Regions from separate parts of the Azospira sp. APE16 genome, predicted to be linked through region 1. Evidence: predicted binding sites of a transcription regulator. Region 1 holds the regulator's gene; each other region holds the start of a gene.

The links. Region 1 encodes sigma-54, which starts transcription at its own class of promoters, with help from an activator protein. Its sites were predicted from a motif close to TGGCACGCTTNCTGCTNA; they were not measured.
Region 2: the regulator sigma-54 is predicted to act here: its motif matches at 1,521-1,538, upstream of flgB (flagellar basal body rod protein FlgB).
Region 3: the regulator sigma-54 is predicted to act here: its motif matches at 3,612-3,629, upstream of glnA (glutamate--ammonia ligase).

Annotation. Positions count from the first base shown of each region.
Region 1 is NZ_CP179682.1:175,697-182,871, reverse strand. It holds gene hprK (HPr(Ser) kinase/phosphatase) at 1-664, opposite strand, end outside; gene ptsN (PTS IIA-like nitrogen regulatory protein PtsN) at 633-1,118, opposite strand; gene hpf (ribosome hibernation-promoting factor, HPF/YfiA family) at 1,274-1,594, opposite strand; gene ACLSSQ_RS00905 (RNA polymerase factor sigma-54) at 1,609-3,081, opposite strand; gene lptB (LPS export ABC transporter ATP-binding protein) at 3,148-3,894, opposite strand; gene recX (recombination regulator RecX) at 3,960-4,415, opposite strand; gene recA (recombinase RecA) at 4,412-5,434, opposite strand; gene ACLSSQ_RS00885 (PAS domain S-box protein) at 5,571-7,175, shown strand, end outside.
Region 2 is NZ_CP179682.1:2,807,749-2,814,923, forward strand. It holds gene ACLSSQ_RS13405 (flagellar hook assembly protein FlgD) at 1-640, opposite strand, end outside; gene flgC (flagellar basal body rod protein FlgC) at 660-1,064, opposite strand; gene flgB (flagellar basal body rod protein FlgB) at 1,075-1,488, opposite strand; gene flgA (flagellar basal body P-ring formation chaperone FlgA) at 1,642-2,364, shown strand; gene flgM (flagellar biosynthesis anti-sigma factor FlgM) at 2,477-2,770, shown strand; gene ACLSSQ_RS13430 (flagella synthesis protein FlgN) at 2,786-3,268, shown strand; gene motD (flagellar motor protein MotD) at 3,334-4,194, opposite strand; gene ACLSSQ_RS13440 (flagellar motor protein) at 4,199-4,939, opposite strand; gene ACLSSQ_RS13445 (RNA polymerase sigma factor FliA) at 4,932-5,672, opposite strand; gene ACLSSQ_RS13450 (MinD/ParA family ATP-binding protein) at 5,685-6,575, opposite strand; gene flhF (flagellar biosynthesis protein FlhF) at 6,568-7,175, opposite strand, start outside.
Region 3 is NZ_CP179682.1:3,530,467-3,537,641, reverse strand. It holds gene ACLSSQ_RS16830 (CHAT domain-containing protein) at 1-1,632, shown strand, start outside; gene ACLSSQ_RS16825 (hypothetical protein) at 1,655-2,092, shown strand; gene ACLSSQ_RS16820 (hypothetical protein) at 2,097-2,915, shown strand; gene ACLSSQ_RS16815 (rhodanese-like domain-containing protein) at 2,919-3,371, opposite strand; gene glnA (glutamate--ammonia ligase) at 3,700-5,112, shown strand; gene ACLSSQ_RS16805 (DUF4124 domain-containing protein) at 5,283-5,783, shown strand; gene glnL (nitrogen regulation protein NR(II)) at 5,822-6,877, shown strand; gene ntrC (nitrogen regulation protein NR(I)) at 6,958-7,175, shown strand, end outside.

The sequences.
Region 1 (7,175 bases):
CGGTCTCGCCGAAGATGGTGCGGATGTTGAGCAGGCCCAGGCCCCGCACTTCGAGGAAGTCCCGCAGCATGCCCGGGCAGCGGCCCTCGATGGTGGCGGGGGCGATGCGGGCCAGTTCCACCACGTCGTCGGCGACCAGGCCGTGGCCCCGAGAAATCAGCTCCAGGGCCAGTTCGGACTTGCCGACGCCGGAATCGCCAGTAATGAGGACGCCCATGCCCAGCACGTCCATGAAGACGCCGTGCACCGACACCGTGTCCGCCAGGCGGCGGGACAGGTAGATGCGCAGCAGGTCGATCACGGCCGAGCAGGGTTTGGCGGTGGTGAACAGGGGGGTACCAGTGCTCTCGCAGCCCTCCAGCACCGCCGGCAGCACTTCCAGGCCCTCGGCGACGATGACGGCGGGGGGCTGGGCGGCGAAGATTTCGTTCATCTGCGCCTTGAGGCGCTCCGGATTGACCCGGCTCAGCCACTGGTACTCGGCGGCACCGATGACCTGCAGGCGTTCCGGGTGGATCAGGTTGAGGTGGCCGACCACGTCGGCGCCGTAGTTGCCCCGCTCCCGGATCTCGATGGAGCGTTCGGCACCCTGGGCCGCGACCCAGGTCAGGGACAGCTTGTCCTGGTGGTCCTCAAACAGCTGGCTGATGGAGATTTGCCGCATGGTTCCCCCAGTCGGTGAACAGGCGGTGGGCGTCGTCGGTGTTGTCGCAGGCGCCCAGGGCCTCGCGGAAGGCCCGGTCGGAGAAACGCTGGGCCAGCTCGGAAAGAATCTGCAGATGCTGCTCGGTAGCCTGTTCCGGCACCAGCAGCACGAACATCAGGCCGACGGGCTTGCCGTCGGGGGAATCGAAAGGCACCGGGACGGACAGGCGCATGAAGGCGCCGGCGGCATCCTTGAGCCCCTTGATGCGGCCGTGGGGAATGGCAACCCCCTGGCCGAGGCCGGTGGAACCCAGTTTTTCCCGGGCGAAGAGGCTGTCGAAAACCGTGGCCCGGGCGATGCCCAGGTTGTTCTCGAACAGCAGTCCGGCCTGCTCGAATGCCCGCTTCTTGCTGCTGGCTTCGAGGTCCAGCAGGATGTGGGCGGGAGGGAGGAGTTTGGCGATCAGATCCATGGGGCGGGAACCTTCCCCGAACAGCGGGATGGCGGCGGCAGGGCCGGTTGGAGACTGGGATTCAGGCAGGATACCAGGCGAAAAGTGGCGGGATCATAACGGAAAACGACCCCGCCGCCTATGCCTTTCGTCCCAGTCCCGGAGAGGGAATCAGATCACTCTTCGATGTGATTCTTGATGGTGTCGCGGTGGTGATCCTGGGCCTTCTGCTTGTACTTCTGCACCTGGCGGTCCAGCTTGTCGATCAGGGTGTCCACGGCGGCATACAGGTCGGCATCCTCGGCATCCACGTGGATGTCCTTGCCGGGCACGCGCACGGTGACTTCAGCCTTCTGCTTCAGCTTTTCCACGGTGAGGATGACGTTGACGTCGATGACGCTGTCGAAGTGACGCGTAACCCGCTCCAGCTTGGCAGTGACGTAGTCGCGGATCGCCGGGGTGACTTCCAGGTGATGTCCGGTGATGTGCAGGTTCATGGCTCGCTCCTTTTTTAGATGGACTTGCGTAGGTTGGCCGGCGAAATGTTGAGCGCTTCTCTGTATTTTGCAATGGTTCGACGCGCCACAACAATGCCTTGTTGGCCAAGAATTTCGGATATTTGACTGTCCGAAAGGGGTTTTTTGGGGTCTTCGGCCGCCACCAGCTGCTTGATCAGGGCCCGGATGGCGGTGGCCGAACAGGCGCCCCCCGTATCCGTGGCCACGTGGCTGCCGAAGAAATACTTGAGTTCGAAAATGCCCCGGGGGGTGGCCATGTATTTCTGGGTGGTCACCCGGGAGACGGTGGATTCGTGCAGGCCCAGGGTTTCGGCGATTTCCCGCAGTACCAGGGGACGCATGGCCACCTCGCCGTGTTCGAAGAACTGGCGCTGGCGGTCCAGGATGGCCTGGGACACGCGCAGGATGGTGTCGAAACGCTGCTGCACGTTCTTGATCAGCCAGCGGGCCTCCTGCAGCTGGCCGGAGAGGCTGGAGCCGCGCTGCTTGGAGAGGATCTCGGCGTAGAGCCGGTTGATGCGCAGGCGCGGGTAGGCGTCCGGATTGATGCTGGCGGTCCACTGGTTGCGCACCTTCTTCACCACCACGTCCGGGGTGATGTAGCGGGCATCCAGGGGCGCGTACTGGGCGCCGGGCCGGGGGTTGAGGCTCTTTACCAGGTTGGTGACGGCGCGCAGGCGCTCGTCGTCGCAGCCCAGCAGCTTCTTCAGCTTGGTGAAGTCCCGGCCGGCCAGCAGTTCCAGGTGATGGCGCACCAGCTTCAGGGCCTGGTCCCGCACCTCGTCGGCCGGCAGGGCTTCCAGCTGCAGGGCCAGGCATTCGCCCGGAGTGCGGGCGCCGACACCGGTCGGGTCCAGGTGCTGCAGGTGGCGCAGGGCGATCTGCAGGTCGTCCAGGTCGATTTCCAGCTCTTCCGGCAGGGCTTCCTGCAGCTCCTCCAGGGGCTGGGTCAGGTAGCCGTCCTCGTCCAGCGCCTCGATCAGGAAGCTGACCAGCTGCCGGTCCCGCTCGGAGAGCTGCATCAGGCCCAGCTGCCAGTTGAGGTGGTCGCGCAGGGAGGTGTTGGCGGCCTGCACTTCCTGGAAGTCGGAATCCTCGTCCTCGTCGCGGGAGGCGGAAGGGTAGCTGCCTTCGGCAAACCAGTCCTCGCCTTCGCCCAGGCTGTCCCGGGGCTCTTCCCGCACTTCCTCGGGACCGTGGCTGTCGGCCCCCTCGCTGGACTCGCCGCCATCCCCCGGGCTCTCAGCAGCGGCCTCGGCCGTGCTGCCGGCGTATTCGCCTTCGCTCCCGCTGTAGGAGGGCTCGTAGTTCTCGTCCTCGCGCTCCAGCAGGGGGTTTTCCAGCAGATACTTCTCCAACTCCTGCTCCAGCTCGAGCGTCGACAGTTGCAGCAGCCGGATGGACTGCTGCAGCTGTGGCGTCAGGGCCAGGTGCTGCGAGAGTTTGAGTTGGAGGGTTGGTTTCATGGACCCGGGGCCGAAGGGGCCGGCGGCAATGAGCGGGTTGAGGGAAAGACTCGGAGACTGGGCTCGTCAGAGACGGAAGCTCTCGCCCAGATATACTTTTCGGACGTCTTCATTATAAACGATCTCATCCGGGCGGCCAGACGCCAGCACCCGGCCCTCATTGATGATGTAGGCCCGGTCGCAGATGCCCAGGGTCTCACGCACGTTGTGGTCGGTGATGAGCACGCCGATGCTGCGGTCCTTGAGGAAACGGATGATCTTCTGGATTTCCAGCACGGCGATGGGGTCCACGCCGGCGAAGGGCTCATCCAGCAGGATGAAACGGGGAGAGGTAGCCAGGGCCCGGGCGATTTCCACCCGGCGGCGCTCGCCACCGGACAGGGCGGCGGCATTGGAAGCGCGGATGTGGCCGATGTGCAGCTCTTCCAGCAGTTCCTCCAGGCGCAGGTCGATCTCGTGCTTGGGCAGCTTCTGCAGTTCCAGCACGGCACGGATGTTCTCCTCCACGTTGAGCTTGCGGAAGACGGAGGCCTCCTGGGGCAGGTAGGAAATGCCCAGATGGGCCCGCTTGTGGATGGGAAAGTGGGTCACTTCCTGATTCTGCAGCTGGATGGAGCCGCCGTCGGAGGGCACCAGCCCGACGATCATGTAGAAACAGGTGGTCTTGCCGGCACCGTTGGGGCCCAGCAGGCCCACCACCTCACCGCTGCCCACCTCGAAGGACACGTCATGCACCACGGTGCGGGACTTGTAGCGCTTTTTCAGGTTGTTGGCGGAAAGCTTGGCGATGAGGTCGGGGTTCTGCTCGGACATGGGCTATCGGATTCTATGAATGCGGGGGCGTAAAGGCATTGTGCCAGAGGTGTCGCCCGGGGGTTCTACCAGTCGCTGCCGGACTCGTCGTCCCAGCCGCCCTGCAGCACCTGGCGGACGGTGGCGGCGGCAAAGCCGCGGCTGAGGAGAAAGCGGGTCTGTTTGGCCCGCTCGGCCAGATCGGCGGGCAGGGCGGCGAATTTCTTCTGCCACACCTGGCGCGCCCGTTCCAGCTCGCTGCCGCCCTGGGCCAGGGCCGCGGCGACGGTTTCCTCGGCCACGCCCTTCTGCCGCAGTTCCTGAGCCAGCCGGGCATCGCCGTAGCGGCGGGCGCGGATGGCGACCCTTTCACTGGCATAGCGGGCATCGGAAAGCTGGCGGCGGGCCGCCAGGTCGTCCAGCAGGGTCTGCAGCTCAGCCTCGGATTCTGCGTGGGGCGCCAGCTTGCGGGCCAGTTCGGCCCGGCTGTACTCCCGCCGCGCCAGCAGCCCCAGGGCCCGCTGGCGCAGGCTCGGGGTCATTCCCCGGCAGCGGCCGCCGGGGCGGGGTTGGCCACGCCCAGGGCTTCCCGGATCTTGCCTTCGATTTCCTGGGCAATGGCCGGGTTGGCCTTGAGGAATTCCCGGGAGTTGTCCTTGCCCTGGCCGATTTTCTCGCCCTTGTAGGAGTACCAGGCGCCGGACTTCTCGATCAGCTTGTTGGCCACCCCCAGTTCGATGATCTCGCCCTCGCGGGAGATGCCTTCGCCGTAGAGGATGTCGAACAGGGCTTCGCGGAAGGGCGGGGAGACCTTGTTCTTCACCACCTTGACGCGGGTTTCGTTGCCGATCACCTCGTCACCCTTCTTGATGCCGCCGATACGGCGGATATCCAGGCGCACGGAGGCGTAGAACTTGAGCGCGTTGCCGCCGGTGGTGGTTTCCGGGGAACCGAACATCACCCCGATCTTCATGCGGATCTGGTTGATGAAGATGACCAGGGTGTTGGTCTTCTTGATGTTGGCGGTGAGCTTGCGCAGGGCCTGGCTCATCAGGCGGGCGTGCAGGCCCATCATGGAATCGCCCATCTCGCCTTCGATTTCGGCCTTGGGGGTGAGGGCGGCGACAGAGTCCACCACGATCACGTCCACACCGCCGGAACGCACCAGCATGTCGGCGATTTCCAGGGCCTGTTCGCCGTTGTCCGGCTGGGAGATGAGCAGCTCGCCGATGTTCACGCCCAGCTTCTGGGCGTACTGGGGATCGAGGGCGTGTTCCGCGTCGATGAAGGCGGCGGTGCCGCCCAGCTTCTGCATCTCGGCGACGACCTGCAGGGTCAGGGTGGTCTTGCCGGAAGATTCCGGACCGTATATTTCCACCACCCGGCCCCGGGGCAGGCCGCCCACGCCGAGGGCCACGTCCAGGCCCAGGGAGCCGGTGGACACCACGTCCACGCCCTTGTCCACTTCGGTCTCGCCCATCTTCATGATGGCGCCCTTGCCGAACTGCTTTTCGATCTGCGCCAGTGCGGCGGTTAGTGCTTTGGCCTTGTTGTCGTCCATGACTGAATTCCCCAAAATCAAGCGGCTGATTATGGCACAAACCCTCCGGCCTACGCCAAGTTACCCGGACTACGTGTTATCCCCAGCATCAAAGGCCTTGGAACACCGCGGCAAAGCAGGGAAAATGGCGCAAATTATGCTAAAGCGATTATTGGCGCCCCCGGCCGCCGCTCCTCTCCCCGCTGCCCGCCTGCCCCTACTCCCGGGGCTGCTGCTGGTGTTTGCCGCCTATCTGGCGGTGGCCCAGCTGACCATGGCCATCGGCACTGCCGGCCACGGCCTCTTCGTACCCTTCTGGCCCCCCGCCGGCATTGCCCTGGCCGCCCTCGTCCTAGGCGGCGGCCGGCTGTGGCCGGCAGTGCTGCTGGCCACCCTGGGCAGCGCCCTCATCAGCGGCTTTGCTCCCCTCACCGGCCTGCTCATGGGCGCCGGCAACGCCCTTGGCGCCTGGGCCGGCTACCGTCTGCTGCGGGGTCCCCTGCAGTTCGATCCACGCTTGGGCCGCCCCCAGGACGTGCTGCACCTGTGTTTCAGCGCCCCCGTGCTGGGCGGCGCCATCAGCGCCAGCCTGGGCGTCGGTGCCCTGAGCCTGGGCGGCAGCCTGGAGCCGGCCCAGCTGCTGCCCGCCTGGCGCGGCTGGTGGGTGGGCGACCTGGCCGGCACCCAGCTGCTGGCCCCCCTGCTACTGGCCTGGCTGCAGCCCCGGGAAGGCCTGGACCAGGGCCGCTGGCGCCATCTGGCGGTGGCGGCGGTGGTCGCCGCCGCCCTCAGCAGCCTGTGGTTCTTCTCCGAACGGCCCCCCGAATCCTTCGCCTACGCCGGCCTGCTGCTCCTGCTGACCCTGATCTGGATCGCCTTCAGCTGCGAGTTGCGCCTGGTGACCCTGGCCCTGGCCACCACGGCCCTGACGACCGCCGTCTTCGCCGCCCTGGGCACCGGCCCCTTCGCCAATATCGAGCCCCAGCTGGTGCAGGTGAAGCTGCAGGTGCTGATCGCCTCCCTCACCGCCGTGACCCTGGCCCTGGCCGCCGCCAACCGGCAGCGCCGCAGCGCCGAGGAGGACCGCAACCGGGCGGAGGAGCGCCTGGAACAGGTGCTGGACTCCCTCGACGACGTCATCTGGACCCTGGAGGCGGAGGAACGGCGTTTCTCCTTCGTCAGCGGCGCCACCCAGCGCCTCAGCGGTCATTCCGCCGCCGAGCTGTATGCGAACGCCATGCGCTGGGCCGACGACCTGCATCCGGCGGACCGGGAAGCCACCCTGGCCGCCTTCGAACGGCAGTTCGCGGGGGAAGCCGCCGACCAGGAATTCCGCATCATCCGCGACGGCGAGGTGCGCTGGCTGCGGGTCCGCAGCCATCCGGTGGTGGTGGCGGAGCGGGTGGTGCGCATCCACGGCATCACCCAGGACGTCACCTCCCTGCACCGGGCCATGGACCGCCTTGCCGCCAGCGAGGAGCGCCTGCGCCGCGCCCTGGGTGCCTCGGAGGTGGGGGTGTGGGACTGGGCGGTGGACAGCGGCAACCTGCAGTTCGTCCTGGCCGTGGCCGATGGCAACGGCTACCGTCTGGCCGAGCGCAGCGTCGGCCTGGCCGAATGGGAGGCCAGCCTGCACCCGGAGGACCGGGCCCGGGCCATGCAGGCCCTGCTGGACTGCCGCGATGGACGCAGCCCCCGCTTCCGCTGCGAGTACCGCACCCACACCCGGCACGGCCACTGGCGCTGGTTCCGCGGCGAGGGC
Region 2 (7,175 bases), 1.2 Mb from region 1:
CATCCAGTTGATAGCCGTCGCTGGTGCGAACCACAGCAGATACCTGCCCCAGCTGAAGGGCGGTGGACGTGACGCTGGAACCGCCCTGGGTTGCCGTCACAGTCACGGTGTAGGTACCGTCGGCCACCTTGGCGCCGGAGGCATCGGTGCCATCCCAGGCAAAGAGGTGGCTGCCGGCCTTGGCAGCGCCAAAATCGACGGTATTGACCACGTTGCCGTTGGAGTCCTTGATGGTCAGAACCACGCTGTCCGCTGCGCTGGCCACCTCGAACCCCCCTACCGCCTGGCTTTCAGAGAGGGTCAGGCCGCTGCCGGGTACCAGCACGTTGGAGCCGAGCAGGGCTGCTGCCTGCATCGACTGGGTGGAGTCGTAGCTGGTCAGCAGGGTTTCCAGGGTGCTGTTAACTTTTTCCAGGCCACTCACCGTGCTGATCTGAGCCAACTGGCTGGTCATGGCGGAGCTGTCCATCGGGCTCAGGGGGTCCTGGTTCTGCAACTGGGTCACCAGCATGGTCATGAACTGACTCTGGATGTCATCAGAACTGGTGGTGGAAGAAGACTTGCTACTGCTGCTGGAGGTCCCGTTGAGGGCCGCGTAGATGCTCGCAGAGGAAGTGCTGCTGGTTGCACTGGTACTCATGATCTTCTCCTAAGAACTTTTACTGGCCCATGGCCAAGGTTCGGGTAAGCAAGGTCTTTGCCGTATTCATCACATCCGCATTGCTTTGGTAGGACCGGGAAGCAGAAATCATGTTGACCATCTCCTCCACCGCATCCACGTTGGGCATGGACACATAGCCATCGGCATTGGCTGCAGGATTCTTCGGGTCGTAGATTACCCGGGGGGGGGCAGCACTCTCCACCACCTGCTTGACGCGGACGCCTTGGGCGGATTCGTTGCCCATGGGTACCGCCTCGAACACCACCTGTTTGGCACGGTAGGGCGTGCCGTCGGCGCTGGTGATACTGTCGGCGTTGGCCATGTTCGAGGCAACCGCATTGAGACGCACCGACTGGGCCGTCAAGGCGCTGCCTGCCACATGGAACATGTTGAAAATGCTCATGCTCTACCCCTTAAGCGCCGGTCTGACCCTGGATCGCGGTCAGCATAGTTTTGAACTGCCCTCCGATGAACTGCAGGCTCGCTTCATACTGCAGGGCGTTTTCGGCAAACTTGGCGCGCTCCACATCCATGTCCACCGTGTTGCCATCGGCACTCGGCTGGAATGCCGTGCGATATTGCAGGGAAGCAGGGCCGCTGGAACTGGAGCCGACAATATGGCGGCTCGAAGTCGTGTTCATTTGCAGATCGGACTGGCCTTTTCCTGCCAAGGCATCCTGCAAGGCGGAGCTGAAATCAATATCGCGGGCCTTGAAATTCGGCGTGTCGGAATTGGCGATATTGGCCGCCAGCACTTGCTGCCGGTAGGCCCTCAAACCCAATGCCTGACGATGAAAATTGATGCTCTGATCCAGCTTGCTGACCATGGCGGCCACCCCTAAAAATTTGCAAGGACTTCAATGCAGATTTCGTGCCAAGCCTTTAAGCCACTTGAACGGCAGGATTCCGGCAGAATTCACTTCCACGGTTCGGCAACTTTTGCCGCCCGGTGAAGCCATATACCGCCGGGAGTTGGACTGATGCACAATAGCGCCATGACTGAAATTCGACTTTGCAGAACCATGCGCGCCGTCCTCCTGCTGTTCGTACTGGCCTTTTGGGGGGGTAGCTTTGCCTCGACACAGAACGGCGACGTAGTCACCAATGCCATCGACCAGTTCCTCCGAGCCCAAACCCGGGGCTTGCCTGGCCGGGTGCAGTACACCATCAGCCCCCTGGACACCCGCACCCAGTTGGCCCCTTGTCCAGCGCTCGAGGCATTCCTGCCCCCCGGTTCCAAGATGTGGGGACGAGTTTCCGTCGGAGTGCGCTGCCTGGGAGAAACCGGCTGGACCATTTACGTTCCTGTCCAGATCAGCGTCACCACCAACTATCTGGTCGCCGCCCGGGCCCTGACTCCCGGACAGCCCATCACCATCTCAGAGGTGGTGACCCAAAGCGGCGACCTGGCCAATCTGCCCAACGGCACCCTGACCGACATTCAGCAGGCCCTCGGCAAAACCGTCCGCAATGGTATCGGTGCAGGACAACCCCTACGAGCCGATATGCTGATGGCCCCCTGGGTGGTCCAGCAGGGCCAGACCGTGAAAGTCATATCCAAAGGACCTGGATTCTCCGTCGGCAGTGAAGGCAGAGCCATGAACAACGCCTCCGAGGGCCAGATTGCCCAAGCTCGGCTCAACAACGGACAAACGGTCAGCGGTGTTGCCCGCTCCGGCGGCATTATTGAAATTGGCTATTGAAAACAGGCAAATGAGACCCTGAATTGGTACAATATTTCTGCGGATTCGACCCTCAAGTTTGACGGGCTACCGCCGTTATCTTCAGTAAGATGAAGACCTGAAAGGGTTCGCCGTGAAAATCGATTCTTCCCTGCTCCCGGTTGGCAATGCCGGCCTGGACAACACAAAGCGGACAGCAAAGGCGCAGAACAGCCCCGCATCTTCCAGCACGGAAGAAGTACAGTTGAGCCTGAGCGGTCGTCTGCAGTCCATGGAAAGTCAGGAAGGCAGCCCGGTGGACAGCGCCCGGGTCGCCGCCATCAAGGATGCCATTGCCCAGGGGCGCTTCAGCATCAATGCGGAAGCTATAGCAGACCGGCTGATCAGCTCGGCACAGGAATTGCTTGGAAAGCAGCCCCAATCCTGATGTCGTCCATCGCTGATGAATGCCTCCACACTCTCGCTAGATGCACTGCTGAAAAATGAAAATACCCTGATGGCAGGGTTTGTCACCTTTCTCCTGGAAGAGCAAAATGCTCTGAAAGTTGGTGACACTGCCGCCGTTGAGGCATTGAGCAAGACCAAGATCGGGCTGATTGGCGAGTTGAATGTCGCCGGGGAAAAGCGCAACCGGTTCCTGAGCCACAACGGACTGGGCCCGGACAAGATAGGTGTGGAAGCCTGGATAGCCCTCCACCCCGGGGATCAGGCAGTTCAGCAACAGTGGGGAATTCTGAAGAAGACCGTTGGCGAGGCCAAGGAACTCAATCTTCTTAACGGCCAATTGATCGCCATGCGCATGCAGCACAACCAGCAAGCCTTGAGCGCCCTGCTATCCACATCTGTCACCACCCAGAACAATCTCTACGGTCCTGATGGCCAGCCAACCCAACTTAGCGGCCGGCGTATCATTGACGCTGCCTGATTTTCCGCTTCCGGGCGCCCCTAGCGGCCCCGGACCATCCATATCCTTTTTTTCCTGAACCGCGCCTATCTGGCAGGTACAGCCACACCCGTTGCCGCGGAGGGAACAGCGCCAACGGGCGTGGCCGGCGGCGCCATGGGCGCCTGAGGAGTCGGAGCGACTACGGCAGGTTTTTCCGGCAGCATGGAATCAATCAGGATGCTGACCCGCCGGTTCCGGGCCCGCCCTTCCACCGTCTCATTCATCTCGACCGGCCGGGTTTCGCCGTAACCGATGGCTGTCAGATGGGTAGGAGCGACTCCGGCATCGACAAACAACCGCAGCACCGTGGTGGCCCGCACCGCTGACAACTCCCAGTTAGACGGGAATTGGGCGGTGCGGATGGGGATGTTGTCGGTATGTCCTTCGATGGTGATGGGGAAATCGGTCGGCGCCAGTACCTCACCGACCGCCCGCATGGCCCGGATGGAGGTCTGTTCCAGCTGGGCCTGACCTGGGGCGAAGAGAATGCTGTCGTTGATTTCGATAGTGACGCCACGGGCCGTTTCCAGCACCCTGACCTTGCCCTGCTGCACCAGGGGCGCCAGGACGGCAAAAATGTCCTTGGCCACATTGCGCATCTTGTCCCGTTGCTGCTGTTTGGCCTCGACGACCTTGGGATCCTCCTTCACCACGATCTGCTTGACCACACTGTCCGGCGTCCGCTTGGGCACGACCGTGATGGCGCCTCCATCGACGATGGAGGGATTCTTGAAGGCAGTGATCAGGGAATCCGATAGCACCCGGTACTTGCCCTCGTTCACCGACGAAATGGCGTACATCACCACGAAGAAGGCAAACAGCAGGGTAATGAAGTCGGCGTAGGAAACGAGCCAGCGCTCCAGATTCTCATGCTCGTCCGCGTGCTTTTTATTGCGGCGCCCCATGGGATCAGCTCACGTAACCCTGGAGGCGGCTCTCGATGATGCGCGGGTTGTCGCCGTTGGCGATGCCGACCAGGCCATCCACCAGCATTTCCCGCAGGGTCACCAGGCGGGCGATATGAGCCTTCAGTTTGGTGGACATGGGAATCAGCACCAGGTTGGCCATGCCGACGCCGTAAATGGTGGCCACGAAGGCGACGGCGATACCGGCCCCCAACTTGGAGGGATCGGACAGATTCTCCATCACGTGGATCAGACCCATCACCGCGCCGATAATGCCGATGGTCGGAGAGAAGCCGCCGGCGGATTCCCAGAACTTGGCACCGGCCTTCAGCTCCTCTTCATAGGTGCCGATTTCCACCTCCAGCACCTCCCGCAGACGTTCCGGCTCCGCACCATCCACCAGCAGTTGCAGCCCTTTCTGGATAAACGGGTCGCGCAACTGGGCGATGAACCCCTCCAGGGCCAGCAGGCCCTCGCGGCGGGAGACATGGCTCCAGTCGGAAATGCTGTTGATCATCCAGGCGTGATTGACCGCCGGCGGCACCCACACCCACTTGAGCATCTTGAAAGCCCGGACCACGGTGGATACGGGACTCTGCAGCAGGACGGCACCGAAGGTCCCCCCCAGCACGATCATGGCGGCGGTGGGCTGCAGCAGGGAGCCGAGGTGCCCCCCTTCGAGAATCTGACCCCCGATGATGGCGCCAAGCCCCAGGAGCAAACCGATAATGCTTATGCTATCCATGGCGTTTTTTCTTCTTTCCTGAAGTCTCACCCAGAACCTTGGCCCGCAAGCGGGCGATGGCCTGACTATGCAGCTGACAGACGCGGGACTCGGTCACTCCCATGACTTCGCCGATTTCCCGCAGATTGAGGTCCTGCTCATAGTAGAGGGCCATCATCAATTTTTCCCGTTCCGGCAGCTCGCCGATGGAAGCCACCAGGGTCTGACGCAGGCTCTGCTCCTCGAGCAGGCGCAGGGGATCGGCATCGTGATCCGTCAGGTGGCGCTCCAGGAAGCCTTCCTCGCCCTCTTCGGTGAAGTCTTCGAAGTAGAGCAGTTGATGGCCCCGGGCTTCGCCCAGCATTTTCTGGTAATCGGCCAGGGACATGTCCATGGCTTCGGCCAACTCTTTTTCCGTCGGCACGCGACCGTGCTCCTGTTCGAGTTGGGTGATGGCTTGTTCGATGCGGCGCAGGTCCCGGCGCAATCCCCGGGGCAGCCAGTCGTTTTCCCGCAGGCCATCCAGCATGGCCCCCCGGATGCGCTGCGCCGCGTAGGTCTCGAACTGGGCGCCGTGCCCGGTCTCGAACCGGTTCATGGCATCCAGCAGACCGATCATCCCGTTCTGCACCAAATCCTCCACCTGCACACTGGACGGCAGGCGTGCCATCAGGTGGTAAGCGATGCGCTTGACGAGAGGAGCGAAGCGCTGGACGAGCTGTTCCTTGTCGAGCTGACCAGCGGCGTTATACATATGTCGGTTGGGCTATCCGGCGTGGATAGGGCTCGGCGTAATGCGTTGGCTCAAGTGTAGCAGTTGTTGCACGAATTGTTCGAGTCCGCCCCCTTCCCTACCCGACTGGGGCCAGTGCAGCATGTCGGCCGCCAGGCCGCGCAGGCTGCGGGCCGCCGGGCTATCCGGGAACGCCGTGACCACGGGCTGGGCGAGTCGGGACGACTGGCGCAGGGCATCGTCCAGGGGGATGCAGCCGCTGTAGTCCAGGCTGACGTGCAGGCGCTGACTGGCAACCTGGGCAATGTTGTCGAAAATCGCTTCCGCATCGGCGGCGGCCTTTACCTTGTTCACCAGGATGCGGAAGTCGCGCCGGGCGTAGCCGGTGCTCATTTTCTTGATCAGGGCATAGGCCTCGGTGATGGCGGAGCCGGTGGCAGAGAGCACGATCACCGTTTCCTGGGCTGCCAGGCCAAGGGGCGAGAAACCCAGGGGATGATCCACCGCCGTATCCACCAGGATGACGTCGGCCGGATGCTCCATCTCCGCCAGGCCTTCCACCAGGGCCTGCTTCTGGGCCAGGGAAAAACGGGAAAGTTTCTTCACCGCCCGGGCCGCCGGCAGCAGGCGCACGCCGGCACCAGCGGCGAGCAGCACCTCTTCCAGGGGCTTTTCCCGGTTCACCACGTGCACCAGGTCATAACGGGCCGGCACGCCGAACAGGGCGGCCTGGTTATCGGCGCCGGTATTCTCGTCCAGGATCAGGACTTCCTTGCCCTGGCGCGCCAGAGCGGTCGCCAGATTGGCCACGGCCACGCTTTTGCCGACGCCTTCGCAGCCGGCGGCAAAACTCACCACCCGCAGTTGCTCGCGCCCGAACAGGCGGCGCAAGCCGGCCGCCTGGTCACCCCGGAATTCAGCCACGACGGCCTCCATAGGTGCCGGTCAGGCCCGCATTGGCCATCATCAGGGCCGGCTCGACGCCGGCATAGCGATGGGGAGAGGTTTCCGGCAGATCCTTGAAGGCCCGGTGCAGCAGATAGGCCCGGTTAGGCAGGTGCAGATCTTCAGGCACGCGCTGGCCGTTGGAGACGTAGTGCAGCTTGAGGCCGTGGCGCATGATGGCATCCAGGGGCGTCGCCAGGCTGGCAGCTTCGTCCACCTTGGTCAGGATGCAGCCGGCCAGGTCTTCGCCCTGGTAGGCGGAAATCACATCATCCAAAGTATCGCCGCGGCTGGTGGCCGACAGGCAGAGCAGGCGGCGCACGTCGCCGTTGGCGCCCATCAGCATGGAAATCTGCTCGGCCACCAGGCGGTCCTTCTGGCTCATGCCCATGGTGTCGATCAGCACCATGTGCTTGTGGGACAGTTCTTCCAGGGTATTGCGCAGATCGCCCACGTCCCGCACCAGATGCACGGAAACGCCGAGGATGCGGCCATAGATACGCAACTGCTCGTGAGCGCCGATCCGGTAGCCGTCGGTGGTGACCAGAGCCAGCTTGTCGGCACCGTGGCGCACCACGC
Region 3 (7,175 bases), 440 kb from region 1:
GCCTCCAGCCCGGTCCTGCCCAAGGGCTTCGATGTGGTGGCCGAGTCCTTCCGCCTGGCCGACATTGCCCGTTCCAGTGGCGTGCAGCGGGCCCTTACCGCCAGTGCCGCCCGGGCCCGCATCGACGATCCGGCCCTGGCCGAGCTGGCGCGCAAGGAACAGGACGCCCAGCGCCGCATCAATTCCCTCAACACCCTGCTGACCCAGCTGCTGTCGGCTGCCGCGGACCAGCAGCTGCCCCAGGTGCAGCAGAAGATCCGCAGCGATGTGGATGCCCTGCGCCAGCAACGTGAGGTCTATCGCAAGGACATCGCCCGCCGTTTCCCCGATTACGCCCAGCTGGTGGATCCCCGGCCGGTGACCCTGGAGGAGGCCCGGCGCCGGCTGCACCCGGGGGAGGTGCTGGTGGCCTGGTACTTCGGCGAGGAGGGCGGCCAGGTATGGGCGGTGCCGGCCCAGGGTCAGGCCCGCTCGGCCCCCGTAGCCCTGTCCCGGGCCCGGCTGGCGGCGGCCGTGGCCGGCCTGCGTCGCGCCCTGGATCCGGGGGTGACCAGCATCGAGGAAATCCCCCCCTTCGACGTGGCCGCCGCCCACGATCTCTACGTGCAACTGCTGCAGCCCGTGCTGCCGGCCTGGCAGGGCGCCCGAATCCTGCTGGCGGTGCCACACGCCGAGCTGGGCCAGCTGCCCCTGTCCGTCCTGGTGACGGAAGCGGTACCGGCGCCGGGGCGCAGCCCGCTGCCTTTCGCCGCCTATAAGGAGGTGCCCTGGCTGGCCCGCAGCGTCGCCATCGCCCAGCTGCCCTCGGTGACGGCCCTGGGCAGCCTGCGGGCCCTCAAGCCGGGGGACGCCGGGCGTCGTCCCTTCATCGGTTTCGGCGATCCCCTGTTCAGCGAGGAGCAGGCCCGGCTGGCGGCGCTGCCCCCCAAGGGCATGGCCACCCGGGGGGCGCCCCTGCACCTGCGCAGCGTGCCCCGCACCGGCGGCGTCGATTCGGCCGAGCTGGCCCTGCTGCCGCGCCTGCCCGACACGGGCAGCGAAATCCGGGAAATCGCCCGGGTCCTGGGGGCCGAACGGGATGACGACATCTACCTGCAGACCCGGGCCAGCGAACGCTCCGTCCTGGAGACGGACCTGAGCAACCGGCGGGTGGTGATGTTCGCCACCCACGGCCTGGTGCCCGGGGACCTGGATGGCCTGACCCAGCCGGCCCTGGCCCTCACGGCGCCCCAGCTCAGCGGCGGCAAGGGCGACGGCCTGCTGACCCTGGACGAGATTCTCGGCCTGAAGCTGAATGCGGATTGGGTGGTACTCTCCGCCTGCAATACGGCAGCGGGGGAGGGCAGTGGCGCCGAAGCCGTGTCAGGCCTGGGGCGGGCCTTTTTCTACGCCGGCGCCCGGGCCCTGCTGGTTTCCAACTGGCCGGTGGAAACCGTGGCGGCTCGTCTCATCATGACGGACCTGTTCCGCCGCCAGGTGCAGACGCCGGGGCTGGCCAAGGCCGAGGCCCTGCGCCAGTCCATGCTGGCCCTGCTGTCCGGGCCGGGCAGCGTGGATGCGAAAACGGGCAAGGCTGCGTTCAGCTATGCCCATCCCCTGTTTTGGGCCCCCTTCGTGGTGGTGGGCGATTGAGAGGAGAGCGACGATGCAGCGAGTGACGATTTTTTTTGCGACGATGGCCTTGCTCGGCCTGCTCAGCGGCCCGGCCGCGGCAGTGACCCTGATCAAGGACGAGGAAGCCCGCCTGCCGGCAGCGGCGGGGGCGCTGGTCACCCGCGGCATCACCCGGGGCCCGGGGGTGAAGATGCTTTCCCCCGACCCGGCCGCTGGTGCGGTCAAATCCCCCTTCAACCTGAAGGTCAGTTTCGAACCCCGTGGTGGTGCCCGGATCGATCCGGCCAGCGTCTCCGTCACCTATCTGAAGGCGACCCCGGTGGACCTGCTGCCCCGGGTCAAGGCCGGTCTGAGTGCGGGCGGTATCGAGCTGGCGGGCGCTGAAGTGCCGCCGGGGGAGCACCAGATCCGCGTCACCGTGCAGGACAGCGAGGGGCGTCAGTCCTCCACCGTGCTGCAGCTCAATGTGGTGAAGTGATCCCATGAAGTGCCCCTACTGCACCTCCGACATTTCCCGGGAAGCCCTGGTGTGTCCCGTTTGCCGCCGCGACCTCTACCTGTTCAAGCCGCTCCTGGCCCGCATTGCGGACCTGGAGGCCAAGTTGCAGGAGAGCCGCGAGGCGGTACCGGAACTGTCGGCCCTGCAGGAGCGGATTCGCCTGCTGGAAGCCGGCAGCCCGACCGGGACCATGCCCGGCGCGGCGACCGGCGGTTCCGGCTGCGGGCGGGGCAGCTGGCTGCTGTACTGGGGGCTGCCCCTGCTGTTGTTGCTGCTGGCCCACGGCCTCATCGTGCTGGCCTTCGATCTCGACACGCTATATCTGCGCATCGTTTCCCTGCTCATTCCCCTGCCCTTCGGTTTTCTGTTGCTGCAACGGGGGCCGCGGTCCCTCTGGCATGCCGGCGCTGCCGCCTTTGCCATGGCGGCCCTGGCGGTGCTCGGCATGAGTGGTCTGGTGGCCTACGTGGATGGGGTGCCCTGGCTGCCCCAGGGGCCGGTGGAGTGGCGTGAATTCGCCGAGTACGCCGCCAGCATCGGCTTCAGCTACCTCACCGGCATGCTGCTGGGGCGCCTGCTGGCCCGCCGTGTCTCCGCGCTGCCGGCGGACATGGCGGCGGAGTCGGCGGCAGGGCAGGGGGGCTGGAAGATGGCCCTGGCGCGGCGCCTGGTGAGCGGCCCGCCCAGCATGGAAAAGCTGCAGAAGGCGGTATCCCGCATCAACGAGGTTTCCAGCTCCCTGGTGGCCATCGGCACCACGGTGCTGTCCATCTACACCGGGCTGAAGGACCTGCTCGGCTGATCCTCAGCCCTGCTGCCAGGGCAGGCCGGCATGGCGCCAGCCGCCCACCTTGTTGCGCTGGCCATTGGCGTCCTTGTCGCCCTCGAAGCCTTCGAGGACGTTGTATACCTCGGTGTAACCGGCCTGCACCGCCGTTTCGGCGGCCTTGTGGGAGCGGGCGCCGCTGCGGCAGATGAACATCACCAGGGCCTCCTTATCCACCTGATGCACCAGTTGGGCGGCGAAGTGGGGATTGGGCTGGTTGCCGGGATACTGCATCCATTCGATTTCCACGGCACCGGGAATGCGGCCGACCCAGTCCCACTCGGCGTGGGTGCGTACATCCACCAGCTTGGCTCCCGGCGCTGACTGCAGCAGTTCGTAGGCCTCCCGGGGCGTCAGGGCGCCGCCATAGGGCAGGCCCAGTTGCCGGGCCCGTTCCTGGGCCAGGGTCAGAATGTCGGAAATCTTGCCCATGGCGCTTGTCCTTCTGCTGGTTGATGGGAAAAGTATAAGTCAGATGCCGCTGCCGGCGGAGCCGTCCAGGTTTCCTGGCGCCGGAGTTGCCGCGAGGGGGACGAGCGGCTTTGGGGCGCCGATATACACTAACGCACCAGAATGGTGCGTTAGCCTGTAAAATGCACCGTTTGCGTGCGTCAAAAAAGTCCCGGTCGGGAAGTTTGCTTATGGCACAATGGCCTACTCGGCGCGAAGTGCTGGCATGGAACCTGCTATGAAAGTCGCGCACCGAATTATTTGATTTTGCCGGTCCGGCCGGTACCTGTTCAGTTAGGAGACTTAGCGTATGGCTACCCCCCAAGACATCATGAAGATGGTCAAGGAAAACGACGTCAAGTTCGTCGATTTCCGTTTCACCGACACCCGCGGTAAAGAGCAACACGTGGGCGTGCCCGTAAGCGCCTTCGACGAAGACAAGTTCGAATCCGGCCACGCTTTCGACGGTTCCTCCATCGCTGGCTGGAAGGGTATCCAGGCCTCCGACATGCTGCTGATGCCGGACCCCAACACCGCCTACATCGACCCCTTCTTCGACGAAACCACCCTGATCCTGACCTGTGACGTGGTGGAACCGGCCGACGGCAAGGGCTACGACCGCGACCCCCGCTCCATCGCCAAGCGCGCTGAAGCCTACCTGAAGTCCTCCGGCATCGGCGACACCGCCTTCTTCGGTCCGGAACCCGAATTCTTCATCTTCGACTCCGTGGAGTGGAAGACCGACATGTCCGGCACCTACGTGAAGATCTTCTCCGAAGAGGCTGCCTGGTCCACCGCCGAGAAGTTCGATGGCGGCAACGCCGGCCACCGTCCCATGGTCAAGGGCGGCTACTTCCCCGTGCCCCCCGTTGATTCCTTCAACGACATGCGCGCCCAGATGTGCCTGCTGCTGGAAGCCTGCGGCGTGCCCGTCGAAGTGCACCACCACGAAGTCGCCACCGCCGGCCAGAACGAAATCGGCACCGTCTTCAACACCCTGGTGCGTCGCGCCGACCAGACCCAGATTCTGAAGTACATCGTGCACAACGTGGCTCACCAGTACGGCAAGACCGCCACCTTCATGCCCAAGCCCATCGTTGGCGACAACGGTTCCGGCATGCACGTGCACCAGTCCATCTGGAAGGATGGCCAGAACCTGTTCGCCGGCAACGGCTACGCCGGCCTGTCCGAAACCGCCCTGTACTACATCGGCGGTATCATCAAGCACGCCAAGGCCCTGAACGCCATCACCAACCCCGGTACCAATTCCTACAAGCGTCTGGTGCCCCACTACGAAGCTCCGGTGAAGCTGGCCTACTCCGCCAAGAACCGTTCCGCTTCCATCCGCGTGCCCTTCGTGCAATCCACCAAGGCCCGCCGTATCGAAACCCGCTTCCCCGATCCCATCGCCAACCCCTACCTGTGCTTCGCTGCACTGCTGATGGCTGGCCTGGACGGCATCCAGAACAAGATTCACCCCGGCGACGCTGCCGACAAGAATCTGTACGACCTGCCGCCCGAAGAAGATGCCAAGATCCCGACCGTTTGCGCCAGCCTGGACGAAGCCCTGGCCAACCTGGACAAGGACCGCGAGTTCCTGACCCGCGGCGGCGTCTTCTCCAACGACTGGATCGATTCCTTCATCGACCTGAAGATGGAAGAAGTGAACAAGCTGCGCATGACCACCCACCCGGTGGAATTCGACCTGTACTACAGCTGCTAAGCGGCTGCAGTACCGAGAAAGGGGACGGCCGCGGCCGTCCCTTTTTTTTGCTCCCGAGGCCGCCGAGCGTGGCCTCCGACGCCGTGTCCGGGCTTGCCCGGAGCAATGGCAAAGGCATTTGTAAAAGCCCTATCGATCCAATACACTTGCCCCGAACTCAAGGAGCGGCAATGAATACCAAGCTTTCCCGTGCCTCCCTGCTGGCCAGCCTGCTGGCCCTGGGGTTTGTCGGCCCGGTCCGGGCCGACATCTTCAAATGTACCGACGACGCTGGTCACATCACCTATGCCAATGCCCCCGGCAAGGGCTGCAAGCGCATCATCACCGATCCCGCCAACTCGGCCCCCAGCGGCGGCAGTCGGGCCCCGGCCAAGGTCAGCACGCCTTCCCCTTCGGACTTTCCCAAGGTGGGCAGCGAAACCCAGCGCAGCCGCGACAACGACCGCCGCACCATCCTGGAACAGGAACTGGCGGCGGAGCAGAAGAACCTGGAGGCCGCCAAGAAGGAGCTGGCCAATCAGGAGGCCAACATCCAGCCGACCGACCGCAATGTCGGCGGCGGCATCAACGGCGCCAAGGTGGCCGAGCGGGTGCAGCCCTACAAGGACAAGGTGCAACTGCATGAGCGCAACATCGAAGCCATCCGCAAGGAAATCGGCAATCTGCGTTGAGCGCCGCGGCTGGTACGCTTCCTGCTATCCAACCAGCCATGCCTAATCTGAATCCCGGCCCCTTCAGCGGCCTCGACCTGCTTTCGTCTGCCGTCATCCTTCTGGGTGACGGCCTTGTCATCCGCCACATGAACCCGGCGGCGGAGAACCTGCTGGCCACCAGCGGCCGGGTGGTGGTGGGACGCTCCCTGCTGGACATCATCCAGGCCTCGGCCGGCCTGCAGAAGGCCCTGGACAGCGCTCTGGACAACGACTGGAGCTATACCGGCCACAACATCGAGATTCGCCGCGAAGACGACGAGGTGCTGCAGATCAACTGCACCGTGACGCCGGTGGATGCCCCGGAGGCCCGCCTGCTGCTGGAGCTGCGCCCCATCGACCAGCAGATCCGCGCCTCCCGGGAAGAGCGCCTGCTGCAGCAGCAACAGGCCAGCCGGGAACTGATCCGCAACCTGGCCCACGAGATCAAGAATCCCCTCGGCGGCATCCGGGGCGCCGCCCAGTTGCTGGAATTCGAACTGAACAACCCCAGCCTGCGGGAATACACCCAGGTCATCATCAAGGAAGCGGACCGCCTGCAGGACCTGATGCAGCGCCTGCTTTCGCCCCACCGGCCGATGCAGCCCGGGCCGGTGAACATCCACGAAATCCTGGAGCGGGTGCGCAGCCTGCTGCTGGCCGAATTCCCCGGCCAGCTGAAGATCCGCCGCGACTACGACACCAGCCTGCCGGACCTCATCGGCGACCGGGAGCAGCTGATCCAGGCCATCCTCAACATCGCCCGCAACGCCGCCCAGGCCATGGAAGGCAAGGGCGAGATCGTCCTGCGCACCCGGGCCGTGCGCCAGGTGACCCTGGCCAAGAAGCGCTTCCGCCTGGCCCTGGAACTGCAGGTGGTCGACAACGGCCCCGGTATTCCCGAAGACATCCGGGAGCGCATGTTCTACCCCCTGGTCTCGGGCCGGGACGGTGGTTCCGGCCTGGGCCTGACCCTGGCCCAGAGCTTCGTGCAGCAGCACCAGGGCACGGTGGAATGCGAGAGCCGCCCGGGCCGCACCTGCTTCATCGTGCGCCTGCCCCTGGAACACGCCTGAGGCCGGCAGCCAAGCTGGCAAAGTAATTGCTCGGTGCAGTGGACCATTTCGCCACAGCGCAAAACGAATAAGGGATCACAATGAAACCCGTCTGGATTGTCGACGATGACCGCTCCATCCGCTGGGTCCTGGAAAAGGCCCTGGCCCGGGAACAGATCGCCCACAAGAGCTTCGCCTCCGCCGTGGATGCCCTGGCCGCCCTGGCCGCCGGAGAGGTGCCCCAGGTCCTGCTTTCGGACATCCGCATGCCCGGCCAGTCCGGCCTGGAGCTGCTGCAGCACGTGAAGTCCCACATCCC